Regions from separate parts of the Paenalcaligenes sp. genome, predicted to be linked through region 1. Evidence: riboswitches for the same ligand, from Rfam matches in the RefSeq annotation. Region 1 holds a riboswitch; the other holds the start of a gene.
What was found. Region 1 has a riboswitch for S-adenosylmethionine ahead of Q1V74_RS09195 (hypothetical protein). Riboswitches for the same ligand answer to the same signal wherever they lie in the genome.
Positions count from the first base shown of each region.

Region 2: another riboswitch for S-adenosylmethionine. It lies ahead of Q1V74_RS09780 (homoserine O-acetyltransferase); the one in region 1 lies ahead of Q1V74_RS09195 (hypothetical protein).

Region 1 covers NZ_JASLIX010000116.1:228-9,958, reverse strand. The annotation lists gene fdhE (formate dehydrogenase accessory protein FdhE) at 1-739, opposite strand, end outside; gene Q1V74_RS09220 (formate dehydrogenase subunit gamma) at 819-1,460, opposite strand; gene fdxH (formate dehydrogenase subunit beta) at 1,453-2,355, opposite strand; gene fdnG (formate dehydrogenase-N subunit alpha) at 2,365-5,427, opposite strand; gene dtd (D-aminoacyl-tRNA deacylase) at 5,562-6,002, shown strand; gene Q1V74_RS09200 (ferric reductase-like transmembrane domain-containing protein) at 6,020-7,339, opposite strand; SAM-I-IV-variant riboswitch at 7,538-7,632, shown strand; gene Q1V74_RS09195 (hypothetical protein) at 7,720-7,977, shown strand; gene Q1V74_RS09190 (sodium:alanine symporter family protein) at 8,036-9,382, opposite strand; gene Q1V74_RS09185 (DUF2892 domain-containing protein) at 9,503-9,697, opposite strand.
Region 2 covers NZ_JASLIX010000119.1:14,408-24,138, reverse strand. The annotation lists gene Q1V74_RS09805 (3-hydroxyacyl-CoA dehydrogenase) at 1-861, shown strand, start outside; gene Q1V74_RS09800 (c-type cytochrome) at 930-1,820, opposite strand; tRNA gene Q1V74_RS09795 (tRNA-Arg) at 2,033-2,107, shown strand; gene gshA (glutamate--cysteine ligase) at 2,141-3,709, opposite strand; gene Q1V74_RS09785 (helix-turn-helix transcriptional regulator) at 3,813-4,046, opposite strand; SAM riboswitch at 4,230-4,308, shown strand; gene Q1V74_RS09780 (homoserine O-acetyltransferase) at 4,300-5,508, shown strand; gene metW (methionine biosynthesis protein MetW) at 5,505-6,137, shown strand; gene Q1V74_RS09770 (muropeptide transporter) at 6,150-7,385, shown strand; gene Q1V74_RS09765 (trimeric intracellular cation channel family protein) at 7,387-8,004, shown strand; gene Q1V74_RS09760 (LrgB family protein) at 8,005-8,742, opposite strand; gene Q1V74_RS09755 (CidA/LrgA family protein) at 8,746-9,093, opposite strand; gene Q1V74_RS09750 (ecotin family protein) at 9,094-9,684, opposite strand; gene Q1V74_RS09745 (DUF4922 domain-containing protein) at 9,704-9,731, shown strand, end outside.

The sequences.
Region 1 (9,731 bases):
CGGCAATAGAATGATACGCAATTTTCTCCGTGTCCTCACAATGCGTACAAGTCACCCGTACGATATGCCATTCAGTAGAACACAGGGAACAAGTCGCATAGCGCATGCCCTCTCGCGAGCCTCCAATGCGAACAATGGTAGATACCGGCAAGCTCCCACAACATGGACAGACACCAAAAGGGGTAATCACTGGTAATTGTGCGGTATCAAAATCCACCGCTAAGCGCGTCCAATACACCTGCAAGGCCGCCATCACAAAAGGAGCGCGAGCCGCATCAATGCCCTCCTCAAAGCGAGCAAGCATGGCATCTGCCAAGGCTTCCAGCTGCTCTGGCTCCTGCTCTATCGCTTGCAACAAGTCTTTTAAAACGGTTTGGGCTGCCGCTAATACATCTGGCTGCTGAAGCACCTCTTGCACAATATCTGCCAGGATCTGGCGCCACTGCGGATCGCGCTGCCAACCCGTGGCTTGTAATGGGGGCATGCCGTGTGTTTGAGCTCGATCTACTTGTTCAGCACTTGCCCCAGGTAAGGCGGTGTACTTGGCCAAAGCATTATGCTGGGCATCAGCCACATGCGCCATCAGCAACAAATAGGCTTGAATTGGACTATCTGTTGCCAATTGACGTAAACGGCTCGCACGCTCCTGAAAAACAAAACGAGATTCAGCTTGAAAAATACGAGGAATATGGGTGTGATCCAAACTTTCGATCTCACCACGGGGTAGGATGCGTTGCATCGAAACTCCTAAGAAAAAGACGGCTGCTATCGCTCTGAGAACGACAGCAGCCAACGTGGTGTAAAACTAAGAGAAACGCTTATTTTGCGTTAGAACCACGTACGATTTTACGGTACCAATCGCGGTGATTTTTCCACGCCCATCCGGGGCTAACAGTACCACGCGTCATTGCACGCATAGAACCTTTGACCCAGATACCTGCATAGACGTGCACAATAATGGCACAAATTAGCAAGAAGGCAAAGAAAGCATGTAGCAAAGAAGCTAAACGCACCATATCAATACTGAATAAGTGCGAGAAGTACTCACGCCACATCACGATACCTGAAGCCATCAGGCCAAGCATTAAAATAATCAAAGCGTAAAACAGTACCTTTTGACCGCCATTATAGCGATCCGTATCCGGCACACCTTCCGATTGATTTTTTAATACTTTAGGCATGGCTGCCAGCCATTCTCTGTCTTTTTTCGTTATTTTGTTAAAACGCCATAAACGAATAGCAAAAGCAAAGAAACTGACAAACATCACCACCCCAATAAAGGGATGCAAAATGCGTGTCCACGGACCACCACCTAACAGATTCGTCATCCAGAAAAAAGCGGGATGAAACAGCGCCAAACCGGAAACCGCTAACAGCACAAAGCTAATAGCAATGATCCAATGATTGATGCGCTGGCTCGGAGTGTAGCGAACAATCGTGTATTTTTTAGGATCAGACATGGGTTTCCTCCTTGGCTGCGCGCTCATCGTCCTCGGTGGTTTCAACTGGACCAGTGCGCATGTAATGGATAAATCCAACCAATGCGGTTAATGCCATCGTTGCCACGCCAAAAGGCTTAGCTAGGCCTTTCCAGAAAGACACCATCGGACTGATTTGCGGGTCCTTAGGTAAGTTGCTGTAAAGCTCGGGTTGATCCGCGTGATGCAATACATACATCACGTGCGTTCCACCCACACCTTGTGGATCGTACAAACCAGCATTTTGGTAACCACGCGATTGCAAATCCACGACACGCTCTGCAGCATGTTGTTTCATTTCCTCTTTGGTACCAAACACAATTGCACCGGTAGGACAGGTTTTTACGCAAGCGGGCTCTTGCCCTACAGCAACACGGTCAGAACACAGCGTACATTTGTAGGCTTTATTGTCCTCTTTAGATATCCGAGGAATATTAAAAGGACAGCCTGTGACACAATAACCACAACCAATACAGTTGGCTTGGTTAAAGTCCACAATACCATTGGTATGCTGAACAATAGCGCCCGGTGAAGGACAGGCTTTTAAACAGCCTGGGTCTTCACAGTGCATACAGCCATCCTTACGGATGAGCCACTCTAGATCGCCATCGTCTTTTTCGTGCTCTGCAAAACGCATCAACGTCCACGTGTTTTCGGTCAAGTCTGCTGGGTTGTCATACACCCCAACGTTATGACCGATTTCGTCACGTAGGTCGTTCCACTCCATACAGGCCACCTGACATGCTTTACAGCCGATACATTTGGATGTATCGATCAATTTAGCAACGCCCTCGGTGGCAGCGATAGGTTTACGAACGCTAGGCGAAGGAGTAGTAGTCGCCGAGCGACGTTTAATGTCCATTGCTTCTAATGCCATGATGACTCCTTACACCTTTTCCACGTTGACTAAGAAGGATTTGAACTCGGGGGTTTGCGAGTTACCGTCTCCAACAAATGGAGTCAGTGTATTCGCCAAGAACCCGGGTTTAGTAATCCCAGCAAAGCCCCAGTGAATGGGGATACCAATCTGATGTACCCGTTTGCCATCAATATCTAGACCACGAATACGCTTAGTGACCACCGCCTTGGCTTTGATATAGCCACGATTGGAGGAAACTTTTACCATATCGCCTTCTTTGATGCCCAGTTCTCCCGCTAGCTCTGCTCCAATCTCCACAAACTGCTGCGGCTGAATGATCGCGTTGAGCTGCACGTGCTTAGTCCAGTAATGGAAATGCTCGGTTAGACGGTATGTGGTACCCACATAAGGGAACTGATCGGATTTTCCGAACTGCGCCCAGTCGTCTTTAAACACGCGTGCGGCAGGATTGCTTGTGGCTTTATCATTGTCTTTAAACAATGGGTTATAGCCAAGCGGAGTCTCAAAGGGTTCGTAGTGAACGGGGAATGGACCTTCGGCCATGCCTTTGCGTGCAAAGAAACGGGCCACGCCTTCGGGGTTCATAATAAATGGCCCCATTCCATCACGTGGGGTTTCATCGGCCTTAAAGTCAGGCACATCCGCCCCTGTCCATTTTTTACCATCCCAATGGATCAATGAACGCGTTGGATCAAACGGCTTACCGTCCAGGTCACACGAAGCACGGTTATAAAGCACACGACGGTTAGCTGGCCATGCCCAAGCCCAGTTCAGGGTTTGACCCACGCCAGTCGGATCGCTATTGTCGCGACGTGCCATCATGTTGCCGGCTTCAGTCCAGGAACCTGCATAAATCCAGCAACCACCTAAGGTAGAGCCATCATCACGCATCTCACCAAAGCCAGAAAGCTGCTCACCCGCTTTGCGGATAATATCACCATTGGCATTACGTAAATCCACCAAAGCACGACCGTTTAGCTCTTTGGCTAGCTCTTCGGCGGTTGGGTGATTTGGGTTAGAGTAAGGCCAGTACAGATTCAGAATTGGATCTGGGTATGCCCCGCCCTCTTTTTCGTAAAGCGCACGGATGTTTTGATAAAGCAGCGCCATGATTTCAATGTCGGTTTTGGCTTCCCCTGGGGGTTCTGCCGCTTTCCAGTGCCATTGCAACCATCGACCTGAGTTCACCAATGCACCTTCCTCCTCTGCAAAACAAGAGGTAGGCAAGCGGAAGACTTCTGTTTGAATGTCTTCAGTTTTTACATCGTTGTACTCACCAACATTTCGCCAGAATTCAGAGGTCTCTGTCACTAATGGATCCATGATCACCATGTATTTTAGTTTAGAGAAGCCTTTGAGTAGCTTAGCTTTGTTCGGTGCTGCGGCTAATGGGTTAAAGCCTTGACAAATGTAGCCATTGACCTTGCCTTGGTTCATGAGCTCATAGGTCTGTAGCATATCGTACAGCTTATCGAGCTTTGGCAAATAATCAAAAGCAAAGTTATTGTCAGCATGTGCATGATCACCCCACCAGGCTTTCATCAAGCTGACGTGGAATTTTTTGTAGTTACTCCAGTAACTAAGCTGGTTAGGACGTAACTGTTTAGGCGCACGCGCCGCAATATAGGCATCAAAGTCTTGCTCGGCCTCGTTTGGCAACGTCATGTAGCCAGGCAGCAAGTTTGACATTAAACCCAAGTCGGTTAGGCCTTGGATGTTGGAGTGACCACGCAACGCGTTCATACCACCACCCGCGATACCGATGTTACCTAGTAACAACTGCATCATGGCGCCTGTACGAATGATTTGGGAGCCAATCGAGTGCTGTGTCCAACCAAGCGCATACAAAATCGTCCCGGCACGATCAGGGGTTGACGTAGACGCGAGCAGCTCACAGACCTGATTAAATTTATCAATCGGCGTACCACAGACGCGATTCACCATTTCTGGCGTATAGCGCTCGTAGTGTTTTTTCAATAGCTGATAAACGCAACGAGGGTGTTGTAGAGTGCGGTCCACCACAACCATACCGTCTTCGTCACGCTCATAATCCCACGAGTCTTTGTTATACGTACGATTTTCCTCGTCATAGCCGGAGAAAATCCCGTCCTCGAAGTCAAAATCTTCGCGCACCACAAAGCTAAAGTCCGTGTAATTACGCACGTACTCGTGTTGGATTTTGTCGTTATCTAATAAGTATTTGATCACACCGCCCAAGAACACAATATCGGTTCCGGTACGAATGGGCGCGTACAAGTCCGCCACAGAAGCAGAGCGTGTAAAGCGCGGATCAACCACAATCAGTTTTGCATTGTTATGAGCCTTGGCTTCAGTAACCCATTTAAACCCGCAAGGGTGAGCTTCTGCTGCGTTACCGCCCATAATTAAGACCACATCGGCGTTTTTGATGTCGACCCAATGGTTCGTCATCGCACCTCGGCCAAACGTCGGGGCAAGACCTGCCACCGTCGGACCGTGTCAAACGCGTGCTTGGTTATCGAATGCCAACATCCCCAGCGTACGAACTACTTTGTGGGTGATGTAACCCACCTCGTTACTACTGGCAGAGGCAGCAAGCATACCTGTGGTTGTCCAACGGTTTACGGTTTTGCCGTCATCCGTCTTTTCCACAAAGTTGGCATCGCGGTCCTCTTTCATGAGTTTAGCGATACGGGTTAGGGCCTCATCCCAAGAGATACGCTGCCACGTATCGGAACCGGGCGCGCGGTACTCGGGATATTTAAGACGGTTCGGACTGTGGATAAAATCAACCAAACCTGCACCTTTAGGACAGAGTGTCCCGCGGTTAACAGGGTGATCATGGTCCCCTTCGATGTGCACAACACTTGGTTTGGCGTTCATCGCGCCATCACCTAGGCTATACAGTAAAATTCCACAGGCTACCGAACAATAAGGACAGGTGCTGCGGGTTTCGACCATGCGTGTCAATTTGTATTGACGCGCCGCTGCTACGGCAGGCGTTGGTGCTACCCCTAGCATGGCCAAGCTTGACCCGGCTAGTGTTCCCCCTGTTACCTTAAAAAACTGGCGCCGACTCATGTTATTCATGGACGCTCTCCAACAAAGGTAATCAATAATACATTCCGAGACAGACAGGTTTTGTTCGCTGTAACGAAGTCTGTCACATTATGTTTATTGTACCCTTAATGTCTACAACACCATATAAAGCAAGGTATATAACGATGATTTGTCTAGTGCAACGCGTAAAAAAAGCAAAAGTGATGATAAATGAAAGACTTACTGGGGAAATCGGTGCAGGGCTTTTGGTTTTTGCTTGTGCTGAGCCCACAGACACCCCCGCAACAATTGACAAAATGTTGCAAAAAATTATCTCTTTAAGAATTTTTAGTGATATAGACGGAAAAATGAATCAGAATATTGGGCAAACTGGTGGGGGACTTTTACTGGTAAGCCAGTTTACCCTAGCCGCAGACACCCGTCGTGGGAATCGACCTAGCTTTACCCAGGCCGCCCCACCCGCCCAAGCCAAAGCACTATTTGATTTGTTTGTTACTCAAGCCAAGGCGATCCACCCTATCGTGGAAACGGGACAGTTTGGTGCGGATATGCAGGTCCATCTTATTAATGATGGTCCGGTAACAATTCCTCTGCATATCAATTGACAACTAACGAACTCTCATTATCGCATTTGGAACGCTTCGCTATGAATAGTGAGCTGCTCACGATCAAAGTTTTGTTTTAGTGTTGCTTCAAGCGCGTGCAACAAGCCTGTGGGGCCGCAAAACCAAAGCTCATAGTTTTGTGTGGTAGACATGGTTGACATCAGTAGTTCGGGCGTTAAGCGCTGCCCTTTAGCACTCTCATGGATTGATAAGTGAATAGTAGGTAACTGCGCCGCTAATTGCTGCAAATAATGGCAGGCTGCGCTGTCCTCGGCTCTATCAATACAATAGTGCAACTGAGCAGTCACCGCTTGAGGCTGCATGATCAAAGCTTCTAGCCAAGCAATAAATGGGGTGATACCAATGCCGCCGGCAATCCAAATTTGCTCGCGCTGAAGGTTAATACGATCTAATGCAAACTGACCATACGGCCCCTCTATCTCAAAAAACATATGAGGACGCATCTTTGCTGCCATTTTCTGCGTATAGTCGCCCAACGCCTTAATACGAAAATCAATATGACCATCGGCATGTGGAGCACTTGCGATCGTGAAAGGATGCGCCCCTTCTTGGCGATCAAAACAAATAAAAGCAAACTGCCCTGGCTGGTGATTAGGCCAACGCGCATCAACTTGCGCACGCAAAAATAAGACCTGATCTTGGCCCAGCTCGCACTGAACAACCTGCGCCAAATAACGATGTTTCATCCCTATTCGCTGGGTTAGAGCCTGCCATGCACCATATAGCCCCAACCCCAACATCGTCACTAGCCCAAAGCCTATGGGTTGTGTCCAATATGACAACGGCATTAAAACCAACGCGTGAAAGCCCACCATTAAAAACAACACCGGCATAATACGATGCAAATGTCGCCAAAACTTATAGGGGAAAGAGCGCCAAAGCGTCAATACCAGCATAATAATAGCAGCATATATTGCCCATTCCCCAAGAGACTTAGCTAACGATTTATAGTCAGAAAAAAAAGAAAGCAATGGAGTTTTAGTAGCTCGGTTAGCATTACCAATCAAAGCAACAATCAGAGGCTTTGATAATTTAATTAACCAATGACTCACCGCAAATAAAACAGCCCAAATCCCTGCCCATTTATGCAGCTGATAAACCTGATCCATGCCCCCTACCCAACGCTCCGCCCATACAGGACGTGTCGCCAAAAGCATTACGAATCCCATTAAGGCAAATGACACAACACCGGTGTAATACAAGAGATAATTTCGCCACTGCCATAATAAATCACCACCGGCAATAGGATGCATAAAAGCGTCCAAAGCCCATAAAGCACTAAACAAAGCGATAAAAGCGATGAGAATCTTTTTCATTTAACCAGCCTTAAAATAACTATTTATTATTTTACAAAGATACCTCATCTCTCATGAATACATCATGAATTAAATTATCAAACAACTTTAATTCCAGATTAAAAAAAACAATAATAAAAACAATTATTATTTACAACATAGCCAGCAGTATGATGACACCTACGCTTGACAACCGGTTTTATTTACCGTTATAGTGTTTTTATGCATTACGAGTTGGGGTTACCCCCCATGCCAACCTGTGACCCACACAAGGTGGACAAATAATGCGGCATTACGCAACCAATGGGATATCGCTGCCCGCTGTTGCGGGCTTTTTTTATGGGTTTTTTATACCGACTTGCTCACCCTGCATGGTGCTAAAGAGCTAAAAAGGAAATACCATGTCTTATCAGTTCGAAATCGATGGCCAAACGTTTACGGGGAGCGTAGTTCCTGGATCCAGCTATATGCACATTACCCATGTGGATAGCAACCAATTTATCGGCGCGTTTCAACCAGACGCCCCCTCTTTATTTGGCCCACGTCCCTCGGGCGCATGGCGTAGCATTGGTCAAAACACATGCTTGAGCTTATTAGAAAAAATTCAGCCTATGGTGGCAGAGCTTTGCAAACAGCGTATTATTAATCGCTACCGCTAATACCGAATACGTTTCTTAAGTAAAAAGCTCGGCATATTACCGAGCTTTTTACTAGGTTTTAGTGATGCTGAGAAAAATACGCTTTGGTCAGTTTAAATACAACCGGACTAAGCAATAACAATGCGATAAGATTCGGCACCGCCATTAACGCATTTAACGTATCTGCCACTAGCCATAAACTGGCTAAGTCCATACCAGGCCATGTCCCAATAGGAATGACCACCACCCAAATCAAGCGAAAAGGTAGATTGGATTTCTCCCCAAACAAAAACTGTGCGCATTTCTCACTATAAAAACTCCACCCGATAATAGTAGTAAAAGCAAAAAGAGCAACACCGATACTCACAATGTAACGCCCAATTTCTCCTAGCCCCTGAGAAAACGCATAGGCGGACAAAGTGGCTCCATTTTCCCCGCTTTGCCATGCGCCTGTCACCACAATCACTAAAGCGGTAATAGTACAAACAACGATTGTGTCTAAAAACGTCCCCAACATGGCGACCGTGCCTTGACGAATAGGACTATCCGTTTGCGCGGTAGCATGCGCAATGGGTGCACTTCCCAGCCCAGCCTCATTGGAAAAAATCCCGCGAGCCACACCAAAACGGATGGCTGCCCACACCGTGGCACCCATAAAACCACCGCTGGCTGCTGTAGGGTTAAAAGCATGATAAAGAATTAGCCCCACCGCTTCGGGGATGCGATCAATATGCAATACCAATACTAATAAACCGCCACCTACATAAAATAGCGCCATCACCGGAACGAGCTTACCGGCCACCTCGCCAATGCGCTTAATACCCCCTAGCAGCACCAACCCAACCAGCCCAGCAATGATAAAACCACTAAACAAAGGTGGAACGCTAAACGTAGACTGCATCACATCCGCTACTGAGTTTGCTTGAATACTGTTACCTATACCAAAACCGGCCAACATTCCAAAAACAGCAAAAATCACCCCTAACCATTTCCAGTTTTTCCCAAGGCCGTTACGAATGTAATACATTGGGCCACCCACATAATGCCCATTTTTATCAACTTCACGAAAATGCACGGCTAAAGCGGCCTCACTGAATTTTGTCGCCATACCAATGAGTGCGATAAGCCACATCCAAAAAATCGCGCCTGGTCCCCCGTAATAAATGGCTGTCGCAACCCCTGCAATATTCCCAGTACCAATCGTGGCAGACAAGGCGGTCATCAACGCATTAAAAGGGCTGATATCCCCCTGCTCTGTGCTACGTCGCCCTTGCCAGAGCATTCTGAACCCATAGCCCAGTTTACGCTGCGGCATAAAACCTAAGCCAACAGTAAGAAACAAACCTGTTCCCGCCAATAACATCAGCATGGGTGATCCCCATGCAATCGCATTAATTGCATGTATCCATTCAATGAGCTTTTCCATGCGCTTTCTCCTTACGCCTTGCTGTAGGCCACCAAATAAACCATCGATACTACCCCTTTTAGGCACGAAAAAAAAGACTGCATACAGCAGTCTTTTGACGTAAGAAGAAAACGATTGTGGTTATTTATTTTTTAACGGACAAGTGCTAAGCCCCAACAAAGGATACAAAGGGCAGTAACCCATTAAACCCGTAACTAAAGGCACTACGCCAATCCAGCCCCATAAGCCAATCGTGCCAGTAAAAGTTAAAAGCAGCAATACAACCCCCACTAAAATACGCAGGACCTTATCGATACCACCCACATTCTTTTTCATAATCATCCCTTTAGAAAAAAGCTAACACCTATCA
Region 2 (9,731 bases), on a different contig from region 1:
GCTGGGTTTAGAATGGGGCCTTTTGAGCTGATGGATTTAACAGCTTTGGATGTGTCGCATCCGGTCATGGAGTCTATTTACAATCAGTTCTACCAAGAGCCGCGCTTTAGACCCTCTCCTATTACGGCAATACGGTATGCGGGAGGGATTTTAGGGCGTAAAACAGGAGAAGGCTTTTACCGATACGAGGACGGTAAAAAGCAATTGCCCGAGGAGCCTTCTATTCCTGCTTTAGCAGCTGGGGTCAAGGTTTGGCTTGTGCCTCACCATGCAGAAGGTTATGAGCGGGCTCAAGCGCTTTTGCAGCGCTTAGATGTAGAGCTGGTTGAAGCAGAAGAGGCGCCAGAAGATGCGCTGTTGGTCGCAACGCCTTTTGGCGAGGATGTGGCTACGATTGTGGCGCATTTTGGTCTGGACGCGACGCGTACGGTGGCCTTGGACACCGCTTTTGGTTTAGAGACCGGACAGCGACGTGTAGTGATGCGCTCTTTGTTGACCGCAGATGAGTGGGTGCAGACAGCACGTGCCGTTTTTGGTAGTGATGGTACCCCTGTGAGCGTGATTGAGGATTCGGCTGGTTTTGTTGCACAGCGTTTGGTGGCATCCATTGTGAATGGCGCGTGTGATATTGCGCAGCAGGGGATCGCGAGCGCGGAGGATATCGATACTGCTGTATCCTTGGGGTTAGGCTACCCGAAAGGTGGTCCTTTAGCGTTAGGAGACGCATTAGGAGCAGAAATGTTGCTTGAGATTTTACAGTCTATGCAAATGATTACTGGTGATATGCGTTATCGCCCGAGTTTGTGGTTGCAGCGCCGAGTGCAGTTAGGCGTGTCATTAAAAACCAGCCGTCGCGCATAAAAACGCAAGCAATAAAAAAGCTCGCCCCTTGTGTTGATCAGGGGGCGAGCTTTTTAATGGAAGAACAATTAGCGCACTTGCTCAATCATGTAGAGAATAGCATCGCGTAAATCATCGTCGGAGGCATTCATGGCTGTGCCACGTGGAGGCATGGCGCCCTTACCTGTGATGGCCACTTGTAGCATGGTATCTAAACCTGTTTCGATATAAGGCGCCCAGGCGTCTTTGTCACCGAATTTAGGCGCACCGGCAACCCCCGAGCCGTGGCAAGCGAAACAAGCAGCATCATAAAGCTTTTTGCCCGCAGCAAGTTGTTCCTCGGTAGCGGCGGGGATGGCGTTATCGCCAGAAGTGGCGGCTGCTGTGGTTTCAGCGCTGTCATCAGCAGCTGAATCGGTTTTTTGTTCGTTGGCATCGGCCTGCTGTGCGGGGGCTTCGCTTTGGTCCTCGCCGGGCTCAGCAAAGCCAGCACCTGCTTCGTTGGCCATGTAGACCATGGCTCGCTCAACCTCTAGGTCATCCAGGGTAGTGTTACCACCCTTGGCTGGCATAGCGCCTTTACCGTTAAGTGCAACTTGGAGCATAGTTTCGTAGCCGGCGGCAATATAAGGTGCCCAGGCGTCTTTGTCACCAAATTTAGGAGCCCCTGCTACACCTGTGGCATGACAGGTTGTACAGGTGGCATCGTAGACCTCTTTACCCGTTTTAAGGGGCCGGTCGGCCTCGACGATATTAAGGGCAAATTGAGCCACGGGTTGAATACGGGCAGCGACACTTTCGGAAGTGTCAGGGCGTGCTTTACCCATACGCAGGTCGTTGGTGTTGCTGTCTATGTAGAACATAGCGGCGCCAACCACAAGCAAAAAGAGAATGGATAGCCAGAAAATGCGGGCTGGGTTTTTGACGTGCACAGATTGTTTATCGTCGTTATTGTGATTTTGTTGTTCCGTAAGGCTCATAGTCGGATCCTGCGAATTCGTACTAAGTGGGGCTGGCGGACCACCGAAAAATGGACTTACTGGGGCCGCAAGATTGATAGTAAATAGAGTATACCAACCGGTAATTATAGCGAACTAAATCGGCTATGGGGTGGCATTGTTGTACTAGGTGAGCAGTTAAAAATAAAAATGGACTAAACAAAAAGTCAGATACAGGGTAAAATAGCTTTTTTGCGCCCGTAGTTCAATGGATAGAATTAGAGTTTCCGAAGCTCTCGATCCAGGTTCGATTCCTGGCGGGCGCGCCAAAAACAAAGACCCGCGAAGGGTCTTTTTGTTTTTTAGGCATCTAATAATGCCTGATATTTTTGTAAGTACACCTCAAAAGATTGATCTTTTTCGGCAGCCTCTATTTGTTGTTGGGCTGCAATTGAATCGGTGGCCGCTTGCTCAAACTCTTGCTGTAGCTCGGCCGAAAAAGGCAAATCTAATAAGTGGTTTTTGTGCGCTAGGCTTTGGGCATAGGTGTAATCCACAAAACTTTGCCCAGACTCGGATATTTGCTTGAGGACACGAGCAGATGGGCATAGGCTGGCATCTTGTATCTTGGCCATTTGTGCATCCAGCGCTGCTTGATAGAGCGGTTGCTCTGCTCCTTTGTCGAAAAGCGCCGCATAGGGTTGCATGGCAAGGAGTAAATCCTCTCCCCAGCTTTTTAGCTCCACTTCTTGCTTGTTTTGATTACGTAGTAACAGCCCAGGCTTACGACCCTCGATAACCACTTTAGCAAAGTTATTTTTACTGTCTTGGCAGAATCCACCATCGGGAAAGACGGGGCTAGGCTCGGTAGCACAAAATAATAAAAACACATCCAAAAAGCGAGCGGTTTCTGCTGATAGACCAATGGGGTCAAAGGGGTCAATATCTAAGCAGCGCACTTCAATGTATTCCACGCCACGGTTAGCTAAAGCGCTAGAAGGGCGCTCATTAGATTTAGGCGTGCGTTTAGGGCGAATATTGGAATAGTATTCGTTTTCGATTTGAAGAATATTGGTGTTGAGCTGGATCCATTCGCCATTACGGTGCGTACCAATATCCGCATATGCCGGCCAGCTTGTGGTGGCGGCACGACGCATGCGTAGTAAAAATGTATCCAGATCGTTGTAACAGAGCTGGAGTTCAGCTTGCGCTTCTTTGTTTTGATAGCCAAGATCACTCATGCGCAAGCTAGTCGCCCAAGGCAGACAATAGGTATCAGGTGCAATTTTTTCTAATGGGAGCTGGTGCTCACCCAGAAAATCCTTGGATACGGCTGGCGAGGCGCCGAACAAATACATAAGTAGCCAAGAATAACGCGTGAAATTGCGGATCAAAGCTAAATAGCCATTGGAACGTTGCTCTTGGAAGGTGCGCCCGTCAATTTGTAATAAAGGCCAAATACGGTCGGGCAGCGAGTAGTTATAGTGCACGCCAGCAATACATTGCATGCGCTTACCATAGCGCTCTGCTAAGCCGCGTCGATAGACGTGCTTGAACATACCGGTGTTGGAAGTGCCATACCAACCGATTTGAATATCGGCCTCGTCGGGTAAGTGAGCAGGCATCGATTGATTCCAGATGACTTCATCACCCAAGTGGCGTACGACAAATTGGTGCACATGTTGTAGCTCTGTACGTAACTCCTCAACAGAGGCATAGGGAGCGGTAATTAGCTCCAAGAGGGCTTCAGCATAGTCCGTGGTGATACGGCTGTTGCACAAGGTTGAGCCCAAGGCAACAGGGTGAGGGGTAGAGGCAAGAAAAGCAGAGTGATCTACCCGGAGCCCTTCTTTTTCAACTCCCCGACGAATGTCGCTTAGGAGGGTTAAATTTGAAGCAAGGGCTTTTATTGGATTCTGGCTCAATGTCATTACCTACGTTCACTTATTATCCGACTTATGATGTGGTCGATTGTAATGCGCAATCCAAATAAAGGGAAAGACACACGTAGGGAGGCTAGGGGGACGTCGGTTTTTAGCTGCTTTTTGTGACAGGGGGGTCGATGGGCAGCTTGATTAAGGACAGGTGATAGGCTTTGCTAATGGCTGCAGCGCGGTTAGAAACATTGAGTTTATGATAAGCATTATGCAAGTGGTACTGCACAGTGTGATGCGTAAGTCCCAGAGCTTTGCCTGCCTCAACATTGGTTTTTCCTAGAGCGATGAGTTGTAAGCAAGCGATTTCTCTCAAGCTTAGTTCTTCGTTCATACATTAACCTCAGCATCATGAAAATGACAAATTATGACTTCGATGCCATTGTTTAAGTCTTTTTAAAAATACTCAAGATCTGAGAGGTAGGTATTAACCCTAAGGGGTTTTATTTAGCTCAAACTCTTGCTTTAGGGGCATGACGGGATTTTTATTTTCGAAGGTGCTAAACTATTTGCTTGTCTTTTTGTTGGCGCCGATTTGCTTGATCCGCTTGCGGGCGCTCCATAAATCCAGCTAAAGAGGTCCGTCTATGGTCTCCAATACAGCTTCTATTATTATTCCTGATGGCTCGGTCGGTGTGGTTCAACCCGAGATTATTGCTTTTGATGAGCCATTGCATTTGTCTAGTGGTCAGGTTTTACCCCAGTATGAGCTGGCCATTGAAACCTACGGTCAACTTAATGACGATCGTAATAATGCCGTCCTGATTTGTCATGCTTTAAATGCCTCACACCATGTAGCGGGCATTGATCCAAATGACCCTAAAAATATCGGTTGGTGGGACAACATGGTTGGCCCAGGTAAGGCCGTTGATACCGATCGCTTTTTTGTGATCGGTGTTAATAATATTGGGTCTTGTTTTGGTTCTACAGGCCCAGCCTCAATCAACCCAGAAACTGGTAAACCTTGGGGCGCAGATTTTCCGTTATTAACCGTTGAGGATTGGGTGCATGCCCAAGCGCGCTTGGCGGATTACTTAGGCATCAAAAAATTTGCTGCTGTCATGGGTGGGTCTTTAGGTGGTATGCAGGCGTTAAGCTGGGCGATCACTTGCCCAGATCGCTTAGAAAATTGCATTGTGATTGCCAGCACTCCTCGTCTTACTGCACAGAATATCGCCTTTAACGAGGTAGCCCGTCGTGCCATCATTACGGATCCTGAGTTTTATGATGGAGACTATTACAGTCGTAATACTGTGCCTAAGCGTGGTTTATCTGTGGCGCGTATGGTTGGGCATATTACCTATCAGTCAGACGAGGTCATGGCAGAAAAATTTGGTCGTGCTCAGCGCGATCCTAAAGAAGATGGACAGTACCGCTATGATTATGGCGTAGAGTTTGAGGTCGAGTCCTACTTGCGTTATCAAGGCGAAAAATTCTCTAAGTATTTTGATGCGAATACTTATTTGTTGATTACGCGTGCTTTGGATTATTTTGATCCGGCACGCGCCCATAACGGGGATTTGGCACGTAGCTTAGAGGCCGTTAAAGCCAAGTTTTTATTAGTTTCTTTCACGACAGATTGGCGGTTTACACCAGAGCGCTCACGTGAAATTGTGCAAGCGTTGCTTAAAAACAAAAGAACGGTCACTTATGCGGAGATCGATGCCCCCCATGGGCACGATGCTTTTTTATTAGATGATCGTCGTTATCACGGTGTGGTGCAGGGCTATTATGATCAAATTGCCGAGCAATTGGGCCTAGGGCCGCGGCAACGCACTACAGGAGTTCTGGCATGAGTCATCAGCAATCCGTACAGCCAGTGAGCTTAGCGCAACGCCCAGATTTAGCACGTATTGCAAGTTGGATTGAGCCATCGACCCATGTATTGGATTTAGGTTGTGCTGACGGTAAATTATTAGCGTATCTGCAGCGTACTAAAAATGTACAAGGCACCGGTATAGAGCGCGATCCCCAAGCGGTGGTAGCCAGTGTGCGTCGGGGGGTACCTGTGATCCAACAGGATCTAGAAGAGGGTCTGGCCTTATTTGAGGATCAGCACTTTGATACGGTGGTTCTGTCTAAAACACTGCAGTCCATGTTAAACACCGAGCATATTTTGCGAGAAATGGCGCGCGTGGCGCGTTATGGCATTGTGTCTTTTCCCAACTTTGGTTATTGGACGCATGGCTTATCGATTTTAGCTGGGCGTATGCCTGTCTCCAAAGAAATGCCTTATGAGTGGTATGACACGCCCAATATCCACTTATGTACCCTAAAAGACTTTCAGGATTTGGCCAAATCCTTAGGTTTAATTATCACGGACAGAGTGGTTTTTAATGGTAAAAAAGAACTCCGCTTTTTACCTGGGCTGCGTGGTACCCTAGCCGTATATCGTTTCGAGTCACCTTTTGCCTCCTCTTTGTAGTGATCATGCATCGTGTCTAATGTCTACCTAAACCCGCGTGTTGCGGCCTTATTTGTTTTAGGTTTTGCCAGTGGGCTGCCCCTGGCCTTAACCAGTGGCACTTTACAAGCGTGGGCTACAGTAGAGCAGGTTTCATTGCGTGATATTGGTTTTTTAACGCTAGTTGGTTCAGCGTATACGCTTAAATTTCTTTGGGCGCCGTTTATTGATCGGTATACGGTGCCCTTTTTAGGGCGCCGTCGGGGGTGGATGGCGCTAAGCCAACTGTTGTTAGGTGTATCTATCGCGGCGATGGGATTATTTAATCCCAGTCACCAACTCGGCGTCATCGCTTTATTAGCGGTATTTGTGGCTTTTATGTCGGCGACCCAAGATATTGCTTTTGATGCCTATAGTACAGATGTGCTACGCGCGCAGGAGCGGGCGGCGGGTGCGGCGGTAAAAGTGTTAGGTTATCGCTTAGCGATGATTGTTTCTAGCGGCTTTGCTTTAGTGATTGCTGATCAATGGCTAGGGTGGAATGGCATGTATATGCTGATGGGCGCTTTAATGCTGGCGTGTGCTATTGCCACTTTTTTAGCCCCAGAGCCTGAGCGTGTCGTGTCTGCACCCCATTCATTACGGGAAGCCGTGGTGGCACCTTTATTAGCCTTTTTTAAACGTCCCGAAGCTATTAGTATTCTCGTGTTGATTGTGTTGTATAAGCTAGGTGATGCCTTTGCTGGTGCATTATCGACCACTTTTTTAATCCGTGGTGCGGGATTTTCAGCGACGGAAGTGGGAACAGTCAATAAAATTTTTGGGCTGGCGGCCACGATTATTGGAGCATTGGTTGGCGGTGGCCTGATGGCTAAATTGGGCTTGTATCGATCCTTGATGCTTTTTGGCTTATTGCAAGCCGTGTCTAATTTTGGTTATTGGTGGTTATCGGTTTCCGAGCCCAATCTTTGGTTTATGGGGGCGGTAGTTGCCATTGAAAATTTGTGCGGGGGTATGGGGACCGCGGCTTTTGTGGCCTTATTGATGGCTTTATGTCATCAGCAGTTTTCGGCTACGCAGTTTGCGTTATTATCGGCGTTATCGGCAGTAGGGCGTACTTATTTAGCCGGTCCGTTAACCCCGCTATTTGTTGAGCATTTAGGTTGGTCTACTTTTTTTATTATTACCGTTTTATTGGCTTTACCCGGTTTATGGCTGCTATGGCGTAAACGTCATATTATCTTAGCTTTGGACGCAAACTCGCATTGATATGTTGCTGCTCACTTTTTACTTAATCGCAATTACAGCAGAAGCCATGACGGCTGCTTTAGCCGCCGGTCGGCGTGATATGGATTGGGTAGGTGTTTGTGTGATTGCTTGCATTACCGCTTTAGGCGGCGGCTCGGTACGTGATGTGTTGCTGGGGCACTACCCGCTAACATGGGTAAAACACCCCGAGTATTTGTGGATGACTGCAGGGGCTGCCATCTTTACAGCTCTGACGGCTCGTATGATGCGTCATTTACATAAGCTGTTTTTGGCGTTGGATGCATTAGGCTTAGTGACGTTTACGGTGATTGGTTGTCAGATTGCGATTGAGATGGAGCTGCCCGTCACGATTATTTTATTAAGTGGCATGATTACAGGGTGCGCAGGCGGGGTATTACGCGATATTTTGTGTAATGATATTCCGCTGTTATTTCGCAAAGAGATGTACGCCAGTGTATCCATGGTAACAGGTGGTTTGTACATGCTAGCGATTCATTTTGAGTTAAATGAGTTAGCTAGCATGTTGGTGCCGATGGGGGTGGGCTTGTTATTCCGTTTTCTGGCTTTGCGTTTTAACTGGCAGATGCCGCAGTTTGTTTATCGTGACGACTGGAAATAATCACAACCAGTTTAAACCCTGTAGCAGCCCCAGCACCAATGGCATCAATAGTGCGGTGAGAATACCTGTTACGCTCATGGCCAATGCAGCAAAGGCCCCCATGGTTTCATTGATCTGGATGACACGAGCGGTACCAATCGCATGAGCGGAAACTCCTGTGGCTACCCCCCGCACAATAGGGTTGTTGAGCTTGAGTAAATAAAAAACTGGGGTGGCTAAAATACTGCCAATAATACCGGTAAAAGCCACAGATACCGCAGTTAAAGAGGGTTGCCCGCCAAAATGATCGGAAATGGCCATCGCGATTGGCATGGTCGCGGATTTAGGCATTAAAGAAATTACCATTTCAGGGCTAGCCCCTAGAGCAAGAGTAAGTATGGCACTACTGACTAAACCGGTAAGCGCTCCAACGACTAAGGTGATGCTCAGCGGACGCCAGAGTAGCTTAAGCTTAGGGAGCTGGTTGTAGAGGGGGATGGCGAGCGCTACGGTAGCTGGCCCAATTAAAAAATGAATAAACTGTGCCCCCTCAAAATAGGTTTCGTAGGGGGTGTCTGTAAGCAATAAAATCCCTACAATTGCACAGACCGAGGTGAGCACTGGCAAAACAAAGGGACTTGAGTGGCAGCGTCTATATAAGTAAAGTGAGGCTAAATACACGCAAAGCGTTAAGGTCAGCCATAACAAGGGGGTATCGGCTAAAAATACCCAAATTCTAAAAAAGTCTTCACGGATCATGGGTTAACTGCGCCTTTTAAGTAACCAGGTTAAGCAGTAGGCGGTGACCACGAGTGTGATGACCGTTGCCAAAATACCTGCTACGACAAAAGCGACCCATTCATCTTGGATGCGATGAAAATACAGCATTACACCAGAGACGGCAGGAATAAATAACAACATTAAGTGCTGGATCAAGGTGTTAGCGGTGGTTTGTAATGCTGCTGGCACTTGCTTACGTATAACAAGGGCAGCAAATAAAAGCAGCATGCCCATCAATGGACCAGGTAGGGGAATACGTAAGCTTTGTACTAAGATTTCACCTAGTAGCTGAAATACAAAAAGAGAGGCAAAAGCAAGAATAATGGGCATTTATTCGATGGGGGCAGTGTTGTAAGGGGTGGCTACCCAGGTGCGCCAACGTAGTTCCAGCCCTTCGGGTAAGTACACCACGACGGGTAAACTGCTGTTGTATTGCAAAAGAGAGCCATTGCTATGAACAGGGATAAACTGTAGGGCCTTTTTGTCATCTGGACAGGCCATGCGAGTTTGTACGGGACCATCAAGCTCACTGAGCTCATAGTAATTATAGCCCCAACCTTCTAGGATTTTTTCTTTGAACACACCGGTGAAGTGCGAGGTATTACAGTCCGCCTCTTGAACTTTTCCCGGCAAAAGTTCGATTTTCAGGTTATTTTCGTAATTACCTATAGGTAGATGAATAACGTGACGACTATAACCGTCGGGAGCAGCTGGAAAAGCCTCGAGTAAAGGGGTTTCTTGGGCAAGTGCAACGGTACTGGATAAAAGCGTTACACTGAATAGATAACCTAAGGGTTTAAGCCATGTGTATAAAGAATAAGAGTGCCGCATAATCAAACCTATGGGATAAAAAGAATAATGCAACCGTACCACGAACTGAATCACAGCGAATAGTCCTGTCATCGACTTGGGGCTATTCATGAAAATGGAGGATCTTTGCATGTTGTCTTTACACGCCATTGACCAAC